DNA from 4 places in the Chryseobacterium sp. PvR013 genome. Region 3 is predicted to be linked to each of the others. Evidence: riboswitches for the same ligand, from Rfam matches in the RefSeq annotation. Region 3 holds a riboswitch; each other region holds the start of a gene.

Region 1 (4,856 bases), 770 kb from region 3:
TATTTCCCTGAAATGACTTTTGATAAATCAACGAATCCGGTGACAAAAAACGGTGTAGAATTGGGAAGAAAATTATTCTACGAAGGAAAGCTTTCCCGGAATAATACCATTTCATGCGGTTTCTGCCATATTCAGGAAAACGCTTTTACCCATCATGGGCATACTGTAAGCCATGGGGTAGATGACAGAATTGGAATCCGAAATGCTCCACCCATTCAGAATATGGCTTTTTTGAAAAGATATATGTGGGACGGTGTCATTCATAATCTTAATGAACAGCCCATCAGCCCTATTACAGACATCAATGAAATGGACAGTTCTATACCGGAAGCTATTTCAAAAATAAAAGATGACCAGAAGTATAAAAAACTTTTCAGGGAAGCTTATGGAGATGAAACGATTACAGGAGAAAGAATTCTAAAAGCGCTGTCACAGTTTATGGCTTCACTGATTTCTGCAGATTCAAAATATGACAGATTCAGACAAGGAAAAGAGCAGCTAACTTCAGCAGAATCTCAGGGAATGGCTTTGTTCGGTCAGAAATGTGCCTCTTGTCATAGTGGAGAATTATTTACCGATGAAAGTTTCCGCAATACAGGAATGTATTATAACACCGAGTTCAAAGATGCAGGGCGCTACAGAGTTACTCTTAATCAGGTAGACTGGATGAAATTCCGTGTTCCGAGTCTGAGAAATGTAGAATATACAGCACCTTATATGCATGACGGAAGATTTTACACCTTAGAGGCGGTACTTAATTTCTATTCTGATCAGGTAGAAGATAATCCCAATCTGGATTCGCAGCTGAAACAGAATGGGCATATAGGTATTGCTATGAACAGTCAGGAAAAACAGTCGATCATTGCATTCCTGAAAACATTATCAGATAAAAGTTTTATATCCAATCCAAAATTTGCAGAATAATTTATAGAAAACATGAAGAAGATTATAGTAATAATAAGTTTAATCCTGTTTGGGCAATATCAGGCAAAAACCATCAGAGATAGCGCATATATAGCTCCGGACAGCTTTAGCAGATTTGATTTTGATGATGATTGTGATGCCTGTGGCTGTGCTGCAGGAAACGGTTCTTCCGGCTTTGAGTCTTTATTGAATCCACAGTTTATCGGAATCAAATACTTTGCCCAGCATTACAAAGCAAAAGAAAACCTATTTGTGAAAGATCTTACACAGGATCAGTATTTCAATACCTTACAGCTTTGGGGAAAGATTCCTTTAACTAAAAAACTGAGTGTATATGCAAGTCTGCCATTCCATTTCCATGAAAAGAAAACCCAACAGGGAGATATCAAAATCAATGGAATCGGGGATCTTAACCTGATGGGAATTTATCAGCTGATGAGTTCTAAAGATAATTTTCACCACTTAAGCGGAGGGTTGGGTGTGAAAATCCCTTTGGGGAAATTCGATGAGAAAGGAGCTTCCGGCGTTAATCCGAGTTTTCAGCTGGGAACAGGAAGCTGGGATTATCAGGCCGCTTTGAATTATAAGTTTCAGAAAAATAAAGTGGCTGTGTTGGTGAATACAGATTATACCATCAAAACGGAGAATAAGAAAAATTACCGATTTGGAAACCAATGGAACTATGCAGCGACGGGATTTTATCAGGTTGCAGGAAATGAAAAATCCATTTTTTCAGTGAAAACCGGAGTTCAGGGAGAAGTGTATGCCCAGAACAAACAGTTTGATGAAGCGCTGCCCAATACTGCCGGAAGCGCTTTGTATGGAAAGTTAGGATTTGAAGCCTCCTATAAAAGGCTGAGTTTGGGAAGTGAACTCATGCTTCCTATGTATACCCATCTGGCAGGAGGTGATATCGAAGCAAAATCAAGATTCAGTATTTTCCTGAATATTGGGATTTAAATAAAAACCCTTTTGAAAATCATGTTAAAGCTCCTTCGGGAGCTTTAATTGTTTATGAATCATTATTTTAATTGGGGGTTAGGAATAATTTTTTATCTTTGCCGGAATTTGGTGAGCCCTAAAAAGCTCTTAAAAGGGAATCCGGTGAAAATCCGGAACAGACCCGCTGCTGTAAGCTCCGCACCAAGGTTTTTGAAGAATATATCCACTGTTTTTTAATGGGAAGGATTTCAAAAATGGAGTAAGTCAGAAGACCTGCCAGAAAATAATCGTTTGACGCTTTCGTGGAATAAAGCTTAGGACATCAATGATTCTGTGCAGTGACAGCTGTGCTTTGTCGTTGCTTTCTTATATCCATTAGCGTCTTCATTATCCTAAATGAGCTAATGGCGGCAAAACAAACTACTTCTGCAATTCATAAAGCTGTTTTCACAATACTGGTGATCACATCTCAACTTTTATATTCTCAAAAAAAGAAAAATGACACTCTGAAGGAGGAATCCATCAAGGCGATTAGTCTTTATAAAAAGAATTTTAAAGAAATTATTCCGGCACAAACCCTGCAAGGTGAGCAGCTGGAAAGACTGAACAGCCATTCAGTTGCAGATGCTTTGCGGTATTTTTCCGGAGTTCAGATCAAAGATTATGGAGGGTTAGGGGGTTTGAAAACCATTAATATCCGCAGTATGGGAAGCCAGCATGTAGGTGTTTTCTATGATGGAATTCAATTGGGAAATGCTCAAAACGGGCTGGTAGATCTCGGGAGATATTCATTAGATGATCTGGAAGAAATATCATTGTATAACGGGCAGAAAAGTGAAATTTTCCAACCTGCAAAAGACTTTGGCTCTTCGGGATCGATCTATCTGCAGCCCAAAACACCTGTATTTAAAGGAACAAGAAAAACCAATCTCGTAATAAGAGCAAAAAGTGCGTCCATTGATCTTTTCAATCCATCATTCCGTTTGGAACAAAAAATATCAGACAGAGTTTCTGCCAGTTTCAGTGGAGAATTCATGCAGAGTGACGGGATTTACAGATTTCGGTATGCCAAGAAATATCCCGATGGCCAGCAGGCTTATGATACCATCGCAAAGAGACAGGATTCAGATATCAGGGCAAAACGTTTTGAAACGTCTATCAATGGCACTTTAAATAACGGAAGCTGGAATATCCGTGGCTACGGTTATATTTCAAACCGTGGGATGCCGGCACCTATCGTTAACGGCCGTTTTGGTGGAAGAGGAGCGAGACTTTCTGACGAAAATTATTTTGTACAGGCCAATCTGAGAAAAAAACTGTTCCCAAAATTTGAAACACAGCTGAAAGCAAAATTCGCCTACGATTATACTCATTTTATGGATACGGTTCGTTCGCAGTCTATTATTCATACCGATAATACCTATATCCAAAGAGAGCTCTATCTTTCCTCATCCAATATCTATTCTATCACACCCAATTGGGATGTGAGTCTGAGCGGAGATTTTCAATATAATAATCTTGATGCTAATCTTGATAACTTTTCTTATCCTACACGGTATACCACATTGGTGGCATTGGCAACAACCTATCAGTGGAACAGGTTCAAAATTCTGGGAAGCCTTTTAGGAACTTTTACGTTTGAAGAAGTAAGAAAAAACAAAAGACCCGGAGACAGCAGAGAATGGACACCAGCCGTATTTATGAGTTATCAGCCTGAGATCATTCCTGAGCTTACACTTAGAGCTTTCTATAAACGAATTTTCCGACTTCCCACTTTCAATGATTTATATTATACCAATATCGGAAATACCTATCTGAAACCGGAATTTACCAATCAGTATGACGTAGGATTTACTTATCAGAAGAATTATACCAACCATTTCTTTAAAAGCTTTTATGCTAAAGTAGATGGTTACTACAACAAAGTACAGGATAAAATTGTAGCAGCCCCTAACGGAAGTATGTTCCGCTGGCTGATGATGAATCTTGGAATGGTTGAAATCATTGGAGCGGATGTGAATATTCAGACTGAAATGCAATTAGGAAAGGTAAAGCTAAGGCCATTGCTCTCTTACACGTATCAAAGCGCAAGAGATATAAGTGATCAGGAAGACACCTTTTATCGTAATCAGATTCCTTATACCCCATGGCATAGCGGATCATTCAGTTTGATGGCAGATTATAAAGACTGGAGTTTCAATTACAGTGCGATGTATGTAGGAGAAAGATATGATGTGAATCAGGACAATATTCAATACAATTATGTACAGCCCTGGTACACTCACGATTTGTCTGTTCAGAAAAAATTCAATTGGGCGAATCACCAATTTAAAGTGAGCCTTGAAATGAATAATATTTTCAATCAATACTATGATGTTGTCATCAATTATCCGATGCCTGGAAGAAATTTTAAACTTATTCTAAACTTCACTTTATGAGAAAACTAAACTTTTATTTTTTATTTCTGGTATTAGCTTTTCTTACTTCATGCCGTACAGATGATATTATTGTCCGTCAGGAAGTGGTAGAAGGACTTCCTTCAGAAAATACAGCAATAAAAGGTTTTTATATGCTGAATGAAGGGAATATGGGAAGCAATAAATGTACGCTGGATTTTTTTGATTACACCAAAGGAACCTATTACCGGAATATCTATGCTGAAATCAATCCGAATGTGGTAAAAGAGCTTGGAGATGTAGGAAATGATATCAAAGTTTATGGAAGCAAACTCTATATCGTTGTCAATGTTTCAAACAAGATTGAAGTGCTGGATGCCAAAACCGCTAAACGCATTACTTCTATTCCCTTACAAAACTGTAGATATTTAACCTTCAAAGGAGGGAAAGCTTATGCCAGTAGTTATGCAGGTCCTGTAGCCATTAATCCCAAAGCACCAAAAGGAAAAGTAGTGGAGATTGATACCACTTCTCTTTCTATTCAACGTGAGGTGGTGGTGGGATATCAGCCGGAAGAAATGGAAATTGTAGGCA
Region 2 (4,856 bases), 1.1 Mb from region 3:
TGCTTTCAGAAAATGGATTGAAGAATAAAACCGGTTTCCTGTTCAATTAAATGGTAAGTCCATGGTTGTTTTTCACTTCAGCCATGACAAATGTACTGTGGGTACTCCCGATGGAATCTACAGATCCCAGTTTATTAAATACGAAATCCTGGTAATGTTTCATATCTCTTACCTGAACTTTCAGAAGGAAATCAAAATCTCCGGAAATATTGTAGCATTCGGCAACTTCTTCAATCTCCAGAATTTCTTTTACAAAGTCATAGCCTACAGATCTGTCGTGAATTTTAAGCTTGATTTGGCAGAAAACGGTAAATCCGCGGTTGAGTTTTTCAGCATCCAGAACGGCTGCATATCTTTTAACAAACCCTTCCTGTTCCAGCCTTTTTACTCTTTCAAAAACCGGTGAAGTAGAAAGGTTCACTTCTTTAGCAAGTTCTTTAACGGTCAGTTTGGCATTTTTCTGGAGCAGCCTGAGCAGCTGTAAATCCTTGTCATCGAGTTGTTCCACAGAATATTATTCTTTTAAATGATTAAAACAATCAAATATATAGAATTATATGCTTTTATTTTTATTTTTAAAAGTTTATTTTGCTTAATTTTTCCTTATTTATTGTTCTTTTATTCTGTATTGCTAATTTTACACAAAATTAAAAACTTTTACTGGAAGCAATTGTTAAAGGTAAAAGTACAGTTCTTTATAGATACTTCATCAAACAGGAAAGGTTTTACTGAAGGTAGATTAATAGGGAATCGTGTGCAAATCACGAGCTGTCGCGCAACTGTAAGTAACACACCAAAAGTTTCTGTCTTGGTATATCCACTGCCAAAAGCGGGAAGGATGACGGAAACTGTTACAAGTCAGGAGACCTGCCTTTACTGAATTGACAATGCTTTCGCGGGCTGAAGCTTTTGGGTCATACAGATGATAGATCAGATTCATGTATTTTTCTTTCTGAAGGAAATACACTGTCTGCTATGTCATTACTTTCCTGAAACTTTTTCCGCTAAAACATAACGAAGCATTTTAAAGCACTTTCCTATTAAGTTTAATTAAAAAGTTTAAAAAATGCAAACTCACATTCTGGGCTATCCGCGTATTGGTAGCAAAAGAGAACTCAAAAAAGCCTGCGAACAATATTGGTCAGGTAAAATTCTTTTGGAAGAACTTCTGAATACAGGGAGAACTCTCTGTAATCAAAACTGGAATATTCAGAAAGAAGCCGGTATAGATCTTATCCCGTGCAACGATTTTTCCTATTATGATCAGGTATTGGATATGAGCCTTGTAGTAGGAGCAATTCCTTCACGTTACCATGAGGTGGTGCTTAAAAAGAACAACTCTGAGCTGGATCTTTATTTCGCGATGGCAAGAGGATACCAGAAAGAAGGGCTGGACATTACAGCAATGGAAATGACCAAGTGGTTCGATACCAACTATCACTACATTGTCCCGGAATTTTATAAAAACCAGCAATTTAAATTAAGCTCAGATAAAATTTTCAATGAATTTGCCGGAGCAAAACAGGCGGGTATCAATGCAAAACCGGTAATTATCGGGCTTGTTACTTATCTGTTATTAGGAAAAGAAAAAGAAGAAGGATTTGATAAACTGGATCTGGCTGGAAATCTTCTTTCTGTATATACGGAAATTTTAACCAAACTTCAGGAGCAGGGTGCTGAATGGATCCAGTTTGATGAACCTTTTCTGGCTCTGGATTTAACTGAGAAAGCAAAAGAAACCTATCTTTCTGTGTATTCAGAAGTAAGAAAACGTTTCCCGAAACTGAAATTCATTGTTGCCACTTATTTCGACGGATTAAAAGATAATGCATCGCTTGCTGTTTCGCTTCCGGTGAATACTTTGCATATCGATTTGGTTAGAAATCCGGAACAATTGGATGATATTCTGAATCGTATTCCGGAAAACCTAAGTCTTTCGTTAGGAGTAATTGATGGCAGAAATATCTGGAAAAATGATTTTGAAAAGTCATTGTCTTTCATCAGAAAAGCTGTTGACAAATTAGGCTCTGAAAGGATTTTGATTGCACCGTCATGTTCATTGCTTCATTCTCCTTGCGATCTTGATTTTGAAACGAACCTTAACCCTGAGATTAAAAACTGGCTTGCTTTTGCTAAACAGAAAGTAGAAGAACTGGTGACGCTTAAAGAACTGGTTTCAGGAACGGAAAAAGAACACATTCTTGAAGTATTTGAAGAAAATAAAAAAGCCATTGAAAGCAGAAGAACCTCTTCTCTTATCCACAATGATCAGGTAAAACAAAGATCAAATGCGGTCACTGAAAAAGATGCACAAAGAATAAATGCCTTCAAAACCCGTAAAGAAGAACAGCAGCAAGTCCTGCAGCTTCCTTTGTTTCCCACTACAACAATCGGGTCATTCCCGCAGACAACAGAGGTAAGAAGCTGGAGAGCTAAATTCAAAAAAGGAGAACTTACCGCGGAGCAATACGATATTTTATTAAAAGAAGAAACTCAGAGAACCATTCGCTGGCAGGAAGACATCGGCATTGATGTATTGGTGCACGGAGAATTTGAGCGTAATGATATGGTAGAATATTTTGGAGAACAGCTGGAAGGATTTATGTTCACCAAAAACGGATGGGTACAGAGTTACGGAAGCCGTTGTGTAAAACCTCCTGTGATCTTTGGTGATGTTTCCCGCCCGACTCCTATGACGGTGTATTGGTCTCAGTATGCCCAATCTCAAACGGAAAAATGGGTAAAAGGAATGTTGACGGGTCCTGTGACGATTTTACAGTGGTCTTTTGTACGTGATGATCAGCCTCGTTCAGAAACGTGTAAGCAGATTGCACTGGCAATCCGTGATGAAGTAGTGGATCTGGAAAAAGCCGGAATCAGAATTATTCAGATTGATGAACCTGCTATCAGAGAAGGGCTTCCTTTAAGAAAAGCAGACTGGCAGAATTATCTGAAATGGGCTGTTGAAGCTTTCAGAATTTCAGCAAGTGGAGTGGAAGATGCTACACAAATTCATACCCATATGTGTTACTCAGAATTCAATGATATTATTGAAAATATTGCGGATATGGATGCAGACGTGATTACCATAGAATGCTCCCGTTCTCAGATGGAACTGCTGAATGCCTTTGCAGATTTTAAATATCCGAATGAAATTGGTCCCGGAGTATATGATATCCACTCACCAAGGGTTCCGTCAAAAGAAGAAATGATTGAACTGTTGAGAAAAGCACAAAACGTAATTCCTGCCAATCAGCTTTGGGTAAACCCGGACTGCGGACTGAAAACAAGACACTGGGAAGAAACAGAAAAAGCTTTAATAGCAATGGTAGCTGCCGCTAAAGAAGCCTCAGTAGAATACGCACTTTAAAAAACTTTAAAATAATTAGATTCAATAATTCAGGTCGTGGCATGATTTTATGGCACGATCTGTTTCTTTTTAAAGGGTTAAAATGGGAGTGAGAGATACGAATCCATTCATTTTTATATTCTATTTTTGCAGCCGGTTATATTTTAAAAGAGATCTAAGTTATTTGGCCTGTAGTGCACTGGGTGGATAGCCAAACTGTTTTTTAAATGCAAAGGAGAAATGGGATAAATTTTCAAACCCCAGATCCAGATAGATGTCAGAAACTGATCTGCCTTTTTGGGTAAGCAAAAAATGAGCTTCTTTCAGTCTTCGAAGCTGCAGCCATTGTCTTGGAGGAATTCCAAAAATCTTTTGAAAATCTCTTTTAAATGCAGACAGGCTTCTTCCCGTTAAATAAGCAAAACGCTCTACATTCACATTGAAATGGAAATTCTTATTCATAAAAGCTTCGATATCTATTTTATAAGGTTCAGAAAAATCGAATAAAATATCCTTAAGGCCGGGATCATGATTAAGCATGAGAAGTAAGGCTTCCTTTTGTTTGAGACGCAAAAGCTCTGTGGAAGAAAGATTCTCATAAGCGAGCAGAGAATACATAAAGGCTGTTAACGCTTTTTGATCCGGTTTTATGAAGGCCGGGATATTATCTTTTTTCTCTGCCTGATATCCGTATTCACGGCTGAAATCACGTAAGATGGCTTCGTCAAAATAAATGGTTACAGTTCTTATTTCACCATCTTTAGGCGGATATTTTGCAAATTTTAATAAACGGTTTTTCCTTGCAGAGTAGAGTTCTCCTTCTTTAAATATCGTCTTTGTAATCCCGTCATTCAGTTCCATTTCCCCGGAAAGAACAAGTCCCAGACTGTGAATCCGTGCAAACTGTTCACCTTCCCTGAATTCTGAAAAATGACAGGAATAATTGATGGGTAAAGGAATAGTATTTTCGCTCATAGCTCACGCGGATATTTCTGGATGGATTCTTCTTCAAACTTACAAAACTTTTTTAGGATCATAGAATCTTCACAGCAAAACGATCCTGAGAACATTCTGCTGTGAAGAAAATACCATTAGGAAAGGATGGCTTTAGGTTCTAAATAGGCTTCCAGCCCAAATACACCATACTCACGTCCGATACCGCTCTGTTTAAAGCCTCCGAAAGGGGCATAAGGATCATGGGCAAACCCGTTAATACAGATTCTTCCGGCATCAATCTGTGCTGCCACACGCTCCGCATGCTCTTTGTCGGCAGAACTGATGTAAGCTGCCAGGCCATAAGTGGTATCATTGGCAATGGCAATGGCTTCTTCTTCATTAGTGTAAGGAATAATAGACAGGACAGGTCCGAAAATTTCCTCCTGTGCAATACGCATATCATTACGAACATTGGTAAAGATGGTTGCCTTTACGAAATTACCGTTTTCAAGACCTTCCGGTTTCCCTTCACCACCAGCGAGAAGAGTAGCACCTTCTTCCTGTCCAAGGC
Region 3 (4,856 bases):
TGGATAACCCATTTCCCCTGTTTTAGCAATAAGGGCTAAACGTACTGCTCTTGAAGTAGCATCTCCGGCAGCCCAGGATTTACGGCTTCCGGTATTGGGAGCATGGCGGTAGGTTCTTAAAGACTGTCCGTCTACAAATGCTAATGAAACGGCATTGATTAGTTCATCACGGGTTAAGCCGATCAGTTTTCCGACAACGGCTGTAGAGGCTAATTTTACCAATAATACATGGTCTAAACCTACTTTGTTGAATGAATTTTCCAATGCGATAACTCCTTGAATTTCATGGGCAATGATCATCGCTTCCAGAACCTGTTTCATTTTAAGCGGAGCTTTTCCTTCTGCAATATTTGTTCTTGAAAGCCAGTCTGCTGTTGCTAAAATTCCGCCCAGGTTATCTGAAGGATGTCCCCATTCAGCGGCCAGCCAGGTATCATTGAAATCTAGCCAACGGATAATTGCTCCGATGTTGAAAGCAGCCTGTACGGGATCCAGCTGAAATTGTGTACCCGGAACTTTAGCTCCATTCGGAACTATGGTACCTTTTACAATGGGTCCTAAAAGTTTGGTACATGCAGGATAGGTAAGTGCTTCCAGTCCACAACCTATCGTGTCTAATAAACAGTAGTGGGCTGTTTTCCATGCTAAATCATTTTTGATTTCATAGTGTAATACATAATCTGCAATATCTGTTAATACCTGATCCGGCTGTGGCCTTTCGTTTGAAATGTGTGATGACATCTTTATTTTTTAGTTTAATTATGAATTGATTTTTTTATTTTCTGTTTTCGATGGATACAAAGTCTTTATTTTCGGGACCTGTATAATTGGCACTTGGACGGATAATTTTCCCATCCTGTCTTTGTTCGATAATGTGTGCGCTCCATCCTGTGACTCTTGAAATCACAAATAGCGGAGTGAACATCAGGGTAGGAACTCCCATCAGGTGATAAGATACTGCGGAGAACCAGTCCAGATTAGGGAACATTTTCTTTTCTTCCCACATCACAGTTTCCAGCCTTTCAGCGATATTGTACAGCAGCATATCTCCGGCTTCTTCGGAAAGTTCTTTCGCTACTTTTTTGATGACTACATTTCTTGGGTCTGACAGGGTATAAACAGGATGTCCGAATCCTATAATTACTTCTTTGTTGGCAATACGTTTTCTGATATCTTCTTCTGCCTCATCAGGAGAATTGTATCGGCTCTGGATCTCAAAAGCCACTTCATTGGCTCCGCCATGTTTAGGGCCTCTCAAAGCTCCGATAGCCCCTGTGATACATGAATAAAAGTCTGATGAGGTTCCGGCAATGACACGCGCGGTAAAAGTAGAAGCATTAAACTCATGTTCGGCATACAGATTAAGGGAAATTTCCATTGCTTTCACCCATGAATCAGGAGCTTTTTTACCATGTAAAAGGTGAAGGAAATGTCCGCCAATAGTATCATCATCAGTCTCTACATTGATTTCTTTACCATTGTGGGTATAGTGATACCAGTATAAAAGCCCTGAACTGAATGATGCTAATAATTTATCTGCAATATCTCTTGCTCCGGCTACATTGTGATCATCTTTTTCCGGCTGAATACTTCCAATTGCTGAAACCATTGAACGCATGACATCCATTGGGTGGGCAGCTGCCGGAATACTTTTTAAAATATTTCTTACAGAGTGAGGAAGGCCTCTCAATGATTTTAATTTTGCTTTATAGTTTTTGAGTTGAGCTTCAGTGGGCAGCTGACCATAAATAAGCAGGTAAGCAACTTCTTCAAATTGTGCTCTCTCTGCAAGATCCAATATATCATAACCTCTGTAATGGAGATCATTTCCACTTTTCCCTACACTGCAAAGAGCGGTATTACCTGCTGTCACTCCGGAAAGTGCTACGCTTTTTTTAGGCTTAAATGTTGGTTCGCTATTCGTTGACATGAGTATTTTGTTTAAAAAGGTTATCTAATTTTTGTTCATAATCGTGGTAGCCAATACTTTGATAGAGTTCTTCTCTTGTCTGCATTGTATCTAGCACATTGGCTTGTGTTCCGTCTTTACGGATATGTTGGTATACATTCTGTGCAGCTTTATTGGCAGCTCTGAAGGCAGAAAGAGGGTAGAGGACGAGTCCTACACCTGCATTTTTCAGTTCTTCTACAGTGTACATTTTGATCATTCCAAATTCCGTGATATTGGCTAGTACAAGAATCCCAGTAGCATCAACAAATTTTTGATAAAAGCTTAAATCAGGAACTGCTTCAGCAAAAATGAAATCTGCACCGGCTTCTTTATAAGCGATGGCTCTTTCTAGCGTTTTTTCCAGTCCTTCACTGGCAAAAGCATCTGTTCTGGCTCCGATCACAAAATTTTCATCGGTACGGGCATCTGCTGCGGCTTTAAGCCGGTCCACCATTTCCTCTTTGCTTACGATTTCTTTTCCGGGGCGGTGTCCGCAACGTTTTGCTCCCACCTGATCTTCAATGTGAATGGCAGCAGCTCCGGCTTTGATTAATGATTTTATCGTTCGGGCAACATTAAAAGCGGAAGGTCCAAATCCTGTATCAATATCTACCAAAAGTGGTAAATCACAAATATTAGTAATACGCTGAACATCTATGAGTATATCATCCAGAGTTGTAATTCCTAAATCAGGAATTCCTAAAGACCCTGCAGCAACACCTCCTCCTGAAAGATAGATGGCATTAAAACCAGCCTGCTGTGCCAATAATGCATGGTTTGCATTGATGGCTCCAACAATCTGAAGGGGATTTTCTTTTTCCATAGCCTCCCGGAATTTTAAGCCGGGCGACTTCCAATTTTCATTTTTGATCATTATAATATTTATTGTTGAGTTGAAATTTGTTTGTCATTAAAGAAGCGGAAGAGCTGTAAAGACATCGCTTTTGAGTAAAAAGTAAAAAGTAGGAAAGGAGTTGGGGAATCTTCCCATTGTGCAGATGTCGGGAATTTTGAGAACCTCTGATTGTACAGGTTTGTAAAATAAACCTGTTGGAACTCCACGAATAATTAAAATTGCTTTGGTACACCTTATCCCTTTTTACATTGATTAAAATCCTATAAAAAGTTCTCTGTAAACTTCGCGGTGCTTTATTAAGAAAGAAAAATTACGGAAAGGGGATACGAATGAGCTACAGAATCATGAGAAGTACACAACGTACGCTCATATTCATCTCAAAAAATAACACAGTTTGATAAAAAAATTATCGTACTATATCCATATCGCATCATACCTGACTGTAAGCTTCAAATCGCGAAAGCATCGTCAATACGAAATAGGCAGGTCTCCTGACTTGTAACTGTTTTTATCATCCTTCCCATATAAAAAATATACAGTGGATATCAATTGATAAAAACTTTTTGTATGTTACTTACAGTTGCGCGACAGTTCGTGATTTACACACGATTCCCTTTTAATACACAGCTAAGTGTAACCAGTTTCGGTTGATAAAGAAGGTTTTAAGAACTCCTTGGTGGTAAATATAAGTATTTTATAATAACGAAAAAGATATTTTATGTAATCAATAGTTTTTTTAATTTAATGTATTGAAAATGTTTTAGTTGTAATCTGTGTTTTGGGAGTAGAACAGCTTGTTTGTGTTGTTAAATTAATATAAAACATGACCATAAAATTAAAGATAGTTAATAAATTTGCTGTTCTATTTTTATTTTACAAATCTTATTAACCGAATATAATTGACCATGGTAGAAATTACAAAATTTAAACAAAACTTGAATCTGCAGGAAATTCCGGTAGAACTGGAAAAACTGATCTACTTTCAGAATACTATTTCCTCGTATGAAAATTATTCACAAGGTTTTGGTGTTTTAATTGATGATAAATCCGGATTGAAAAGCTGGAGTGAGGACGAAAATTTTCTGAATAATTTACTGCCTTTTGCACAGGCGAATGGTTCCGGTTCCTTCTATGCCATTTGGAATAACGGAGTAGAGCAGCCTTTAAATAAAATGCCTGTGGTAGTTTTTGGGGATGAAGGCGGTGTTCACATTGTGGCTGAAAATATACTGCAGTTTTTGCATCTGCTCACTTTTGACAATGAAATTTCAGTAGGGCTTGATGAAGCTTATTTTTATAAAGAGGAAGATGATTATGAAGAGAGTGAAGGATTAAGTGAATATTTAGCCTGGATGAAAGGAGATTATGGGCTAAGCCAGATTGAAGAACCTGACTTATTGATTAAAGCTGCTCAGGATAAGCATAAAGAACATTTTGATGAATGGTTGGGGCAATATTTCGAATTATAAATTTTATGATAGCTCCAATAAACAAAAAACCTCACAATAAAAATTGTGAGGTTTTTTTGTGAGCGCGAAAGGATTCGAACCTTTGCCGTCCCGATTAAAAATCGGGATGCTCTATTTTGTGAGCTATAAAAAGATTTTTGATTAAGAGTAAACACAAAAAAAGACTCACTGTTTCCAGTAAGTCTTTAAGTGAGCGCGAAAGGATTCGAACCTTTGACCGTCTGCTTAGAAGGCAGATGCTCTATCCAGCTGAGCTACGCACCCATTGAGTAGTTTTGAGAAAACTACTAAAACAGTCGGGGCGGCAGGATTCGAACCTGCGACCTCCTGGTCCCAAACCAGGCGCGATGACCGGACTACGCTACGCCCCGAATATATAAAAAACAGCGGAGGGTAAGGGATTCGAACCCTTGCGACACTTTCGCGTCGACAGTTTAGCAAACTGCTCCATTAACCACTCTGGCAACCCTCCTTTTTGTTTATTTTTTAATGATCGTTGTTCCGTTATTGCGAGTGCAAATATAGAACAGATTTCTTTATTTACCAAATAAAATTCAAGAAAATTTTGTGTATTTTTGAA
Region 4 (4,856 bases), 2.5 Mb from region 3:
CTCTTCATTATGACCACTGAGGTATTGATTGCTTTTATCAAGGTTTTTCAATGCTGTTGGATAATCCCTGTTGATTCCGCAGTTCAAAGCCTGAAGCTGATACAGTTTTGCGGTAGTGACTTTTAAAGTCGGATCATTACTTTTAAGGAGCTTCTGATCAGATAAAAGATGAGAAATAATTCTTTTTGACTGGTTGTACAACCCCAGATTCTGATACTGATCCGCAAGATTATAATCACTGAAGACCTGCCTATCATAGGAAAGATCATTTGCCTGACCATTATCTTCTTTTTGAGCAAAAATATTCACAGACTGTACATAATCGCCCTTCATGGCAAAAGCTTGTGAAATAATATTTTGCAGCACAATTTTGTGTTCCGTATTCTGATCACTAACCAGAATTCCCTGGGTATAACTGATGCATTCGTCAGAATTCTGATAGAGCTTGAGAAATGCCTTATCGGCTAAAATAGTAAAGTCCGGACCGGACTGTCCATTGATACAATAAGAGCTGTAAATAAAAATAAACAGGAATATTTTTCTGCTGTTTTGAAATAATTTTTGTTCTGGTAATTTGTTTTTTGTGTTTTTTTGAATAGTTCTGGTAAAATCCATATTCAAAATGTTGTTTTGTATCTGTTTGTTTATGAGTGTTTTAAAAATTAAATTCTTTTGAAATTCACGAATTATGAAAGCCTATTTCTTTGGATAGGCTAAATATTGTATTAATATTGTTTCCACCAATTCGAAACGCTAAATATAATAAAATATGAAAAATTTTTACAGAATGTCAATGAAAATATTGATGGCTTGTATTTTCCTTAAATTTTGTTTTGCAGAGGCGCAGCTTACTGTAATAGGTTTAGGAAATTATAATGTAGGTGCAGTTTCTGATAATGGAATGGTAAGTATGCATACCAGCGCAGGAGGAATATATAAATGGAATGCAGCAGGAGGACTTGTACAGATAGGTTCTATTTCAAACGGATATCCGGCTGCAGGAAGAACTATTGTTTCGAATGACGGAACTAAAATATCATCTTCCATTACCAATACTGCAACAGGATTTAATGAAATATCAACGTATGATGTTGCTGCTGCCACTTGGGTAAACCGGGGCGGACTTGTTCCTACCGGATGGGACGGAAGTGTAAGCTCTACCTGGGGAATGACTACCAACGGAAATACAATTGTAGGGCTGGGGTTTCTTACTGCCGCGAATGCCCACGCTGTGAAATGGGATGAAGTGAACGGAATGGTAGATCTTGGAAGTATTGTTTCCGGACGCAGTTCAAGAGCAAATGCAATTAATGCAGCAGGAACAGTGATTGTAGGATGGCAGGATGAATCAAACGGTACGAGAAGCGGTGCAAAATGGCAGGATGGAGTAGAAAGTTTTATTACTGATAATAACGGGAATAATGTAGGGGAAGCAGGAGGGATTTCTGCAGACGGAAATACCATCATAGGATCGGCAAATCCTAATCCCTATGTTTGGAATACTGTAAGCGGGCTCACGTATATCACCCATCCTAATGCTTCTTTCAGTTTCAAAGGGGGTGCAACAGGAATTTCTGCTGATGGGAAAAAAGTTATCGGATATTACAGAGCATTTGGTGCTCCTCCCATGTCCGGAGAAGGTTTTATCTGGACTTCTGCTACCGGAAGGATTAATCTGAATGATTATGCAGCATCTTTAGGAATTGCAACGAATGGAGTAACAATGGGACTTCCTCTGGCTATTTCACAGGACGGAAAGAAAATTGCCGGTTCAGGAACAAATGCTTCAGGTCAGATGATCGCTTTTTATCTGGATACTTCTGAATTTTTATCCATCAATGATGCTGTAAAAGAAAAAAACAGCATAGGTATTTATCCTAATCCAGTTGCTGATATTCTATATTTTAAAGGAACAGGAAAAATAGAGAACGCAGAAATTTATAATATGGTTGGACAAAGGGTGAAATCATTCAATGCTGTAGAAGGACAGATTGATGTTTCATCCTTGTCAAAAGGAGATTATATTTTACAATACTCTGAGAAAAGAGGTAAAAAAGAGACTTATAAACTGATTAAAAAGTAACATATATAAATAGTAAAGTAGTGGGATGAATGGCTGTTTTCAATATTGAAAGCAGCTGTTCTTTTTTTGTTTCACCTCATAAGAAGACCGGCTTTTTAAGCATACGTATGGTTTTGGGCGGATACATATAAAAAACTATCTTTGCAAAAATTTTGGTTTCCAGTATTTTGGAATGAAAAGGGAATCGGGTGTAACTCCCGGACTGTCCCCGCAACTGTAAATCGCAACAAAAGTTTCTGCAAAAAACCACTGTATAAAAACGGGAAGGAGCAGAATGCGAAAGTCAGGAGACCTGCCGGAATTATAATTAAAAAAACATATTGCTTTCGGAGGAAAAGTAAAAAAGTATGGATATAAAAAGATCTTTAGTACTGCTTTTTTCATCGTATGGTTGCTTTCTTTTTGGACAAGAGAAAACCATCGATACTATTTATGTTTTCGACAACCAGATGAACAGGGTTAAACTTTTTCATCCTGTAAAAATAATTTCGGCGGAAGATGCCGAGAAAAACTCCAGTAATCTTTCGGAGCTTCTGAGATTTCAGTCGCAGGTTTTTATTAAAGAAAATGGTCGTGGTGCTGTTTCTTCACCTTCATTCAGAGGAACTACCGCTCAGCAGACAGCATTTGTATGGAATGGGATTAATATCAATTCCAGTTTTCTGGGACAGGGAGATATCAATAATATTGCTTTGTTCGGCTATGATCAGATCGGTATAAAAGCCGGTGGCGGAAGTGTGGTGTATGGAAGTGGTGCTATCGGAGGAAGTATTCACCTGAATAATACCCTTGATTTTAACAAAGGTTTCCATGGTTCTTTATTTTCAGAGGTTGCTTCTTTTAATACCTATAATAATTTTGTAAAAGGTTCTTACAGTAATGAAAGGTTCAGTTTTAAAGCTTCCGGAAATTATTCTGTAAGTGAAAATGATTATAAGGTAAGCGATCTGAACTATATTAACAGAAACGGAAATTATTACAATACTACGTTCAATGCAGGAGCTTCCTACAAGATAACGAATGATCATAAAATTTCATGGCAGAGCCAGTTTTTTGATTCTTCACAGCATTATCCTGTGTATGAAGAAACAGGAACAAAGACAAAATATAAGACTCAAAGTGTAAGAAGTCTTCTTTCGTGGGACTGGAACAAAACAAATTTCAGCAACTCCTTTAAAGCAGCCTATACGGAAGAAAACTTTCAGTATTTCGGTTCACTAAATCAACCTAAATCCAGTGGTGGAACCGGGAAAAATTATATCTTCAAAAATGATTTCAATTATTTCCTGAATTCAAAATGGAATTTTAATCTTATCGGAGAATTTCAGATCAATAAAGGAGAAGGGTACGCGAGTGGAATATCTGATGTAAGCAGAAATATCGGCTCAATTTCAGGATTGTTGAGGTATTTTGCTACGAAAGACCTGCGTTTTGAAGGTGGATTTAAGAAAGATTTTGTGGAAGATGTGAAGTCTCCTTTTATGTATTCATTCTCCGGAAAATGGAGTGCCTTGAAATGGTATGATGTGAGTCTTAACGTATCAAAGAATTTCAGATATCCGTCATTTAATGATATTTATTATGAACCGGGAGGAAATAAAGATCTGAGACCCGAAACTTCTACTCAGTTTGATATGACAAATGAGTTCAAAATGGGAGATTTCAAACTTACTTTGTCTCCTTATTATATGAATGTGACGGATCTTATTGTATGGCTTCCCACTGCTTTAGGCTACTGGCAGGCATCCAATATCAATAAATTTGAATCTTACGGGCTGGAATCCCAGTTGTCTTTCAGTAAACAGTTTGGGAATCATAAATTCAGAGCAAATGCAGGATACTATTATGCAAAATCTATTGATAAAGAAACGAAGATGCAGAGACCTTACGTTCCCATGCACAGAGGGACGGCGAATATAGATTATGAATATGGCTTCTTTAAATTTTTCGCACAGGGACTGCTGAATGGTATTACCTACACGACAAGTGATGAAAAAAGATCAGATGCCATAGATCCTTATTTTCTTTTAAATATGGGTGTTTCTGCAACCTTAGCCAAAAAATATACTTTAGGGTTTAAAGTGAATAATCTAACCAATACATACTATAAAACCGTTGCTTTCTATCCTTTACCGAAAAGAAACTATAGTGTGTATGCAGCAATAAATTTTTAACAAATAAAATTGAATAAATTATGAAAATAACTAAACTTTTAACTGTACTCTTTGCAGTGGTATTATTGTTTAATATCTCTTCATGTACAAATGGTTCTGACGAAATTGAAATCTCTCCGATCACTTATCAGAACGGATATTTTATCTCTAATGAAGGGAATTTTAACAGCCAGGGAGCTAAAGTAACATTCCTGACAAGAGATTTAAGCCTGAAGCAGGATGATGTGTACGGTTATAACAATAAAGAAATCCTTGGTGATGTTCTTCAAACGATTGGTCTTAACGGAAATAAGGCTTATCTTGTGATCAATAACTCAAACAAAATTGTTGTTGTAGACCGTTATACGTTCAAGAAGTTAGCAGTAATTACTGATCAGCTTGATAATCCAAGAGGAATTACTTTTGCGAATGACTTTATCTACGTTTCCAATACCAATTTCACAGCCAATACGAAAAGTGTAACGAAATATAAAGCTTCTGACTATTCATTTGTAAGTAAAATCAGTATGACTGACGTTTCTGATAAAACAGTAGAAGCAGGAGGAAATGTTTTTGTACAAAATGCTTCATCAGGATTTGGAAATAAGATTACTTATATC

Evidence for each region. Region 3 has a riboswitch for cobalamin ahead of prpB (methylisocitrate lyase). Riboswitches for the same ligand answer to the same signal wherever they lie in the genome.
Region 1: linked by a shared signal. The riboswitch ahead of JOE44_RS15175 (TonB-dependent receptor) and the one ahead of prpB (methylisocitrate lyase) in region 3 are both predicted to bind cobalamin.
Region 2: linked by a shared signal. The riboswitch ahead of metE (5-methyltetrahydropteroyltriglutamate--homocysteine S-methyltransferase) and the one ahead of prpB (methylisocitrate lyase) in region 3 are both predicted to bind cobalamin.
Region 4: linked by a shared signal. The riboswitch ahead of JOE44_RS23030 (TonB-dependent receptor) and the one ahead of prpB (methylisocitrate lyase) in region 3 are both predicted to bind cobalamin.

The regions. Positions count from the first base shown of each region.
Region 1 covers NZ_JAFIBT010000001.1:3,321,745-3,326,600, reverse strand. Annotated here, with positions in the region: gene JOE44_RS15185 (cytochrome c peroxidase) at 1-924, shown strand, start outside; gene JOE44_RS15180 (transporter) at 937-1,884, shown strand; cobalamin riboswitch at 1,977-2,162, shown strand; gene JOE44_RS15175 (TonB-dependent receptor) at 2,271-4,304, shown strand; gene JOE44_RS15170 (DUF5074 domain-containing protein) at 4,301-4,856, shown strand, end outside.
Region 2 covers NZ_JAFIBT010000001.1:1,412,072-1,416,927, reverse strand. Annotated here, with positions in the region: gene JOE44_RS06415 (LytTR family DNA-binding domain-containing protein) at 1-28, shown strand, start outside; gene JOE44_RS06410 (Lrp/AsnC family transcriptional regulator) at 47-508, opposite strand; cobalamin riboswitch at 704-890, shown strand; gene metE (5-methyltetrahydropteroyltriglutamate--homocysteine S-methyltransferase) at 1,067-3,370, shown strand; gene JOE44_RS06400 (AraC family transcriptional regulator) at 3,530-4,324, opposite strand; gene JOE44_RS06395 (aldehyde dehydrogenase family protein) at 4,441-4,856, opposite strand, start outside.
Region 3 covers NZ_JAFIBT010000001.1:2,549,609-2,554,464, reverse strand. Annotated here, with positions in the region: gene JOE44_RS11515 (bifunctional 2-methylcitrate dehydratase/aconitate hydratase) at 1-741, opposite strand, end outside; gene prpC (2-methylcitrate synthase) at 776-1,930, opposite strand; gene prpB (methylisocitrate lyase) at 1,917-2,825, opposite strand; cobalamin riboswitch at 3,271-3,464, opposite strand; gene JOE44_RS11500 (hypothetical protein) at 3,713-4,276, shown strand; tRNA gene JOE44_RS11495 (tRNA-Arg) at 4,467-4,540, opposite strand; tRNA gene JOE44_RS11490 (tRNA-Pro) at 4,573-4,647, opposite strand; tRNA gene JOE44_RS11485 (tRNA-Ser) at 4,664-4,748, opposite strand.
Region 4 covers NZ_JAFIBT010000001.1:5,058,179-5,063,034, forward strand. Annotated here, with positions in the region: gene JOE44_RS23020 (AraC family transcriptional regulator) at 1-615, opposite strand, end outside; gene JOE44_RS23025 (T9SS type A sorting domain-containing protein) at 770-2,083, shown strand; cobalamin riboswitch at 2,220-2,398, shown strand; gene JOE44_RS23030 (TonB-dependent receptor) at 2,431-4,257, shown strand; gene JOE44_RS23035 (DUF5074 domain-containing protein) at 4,278-4,856, shown strand, end outside.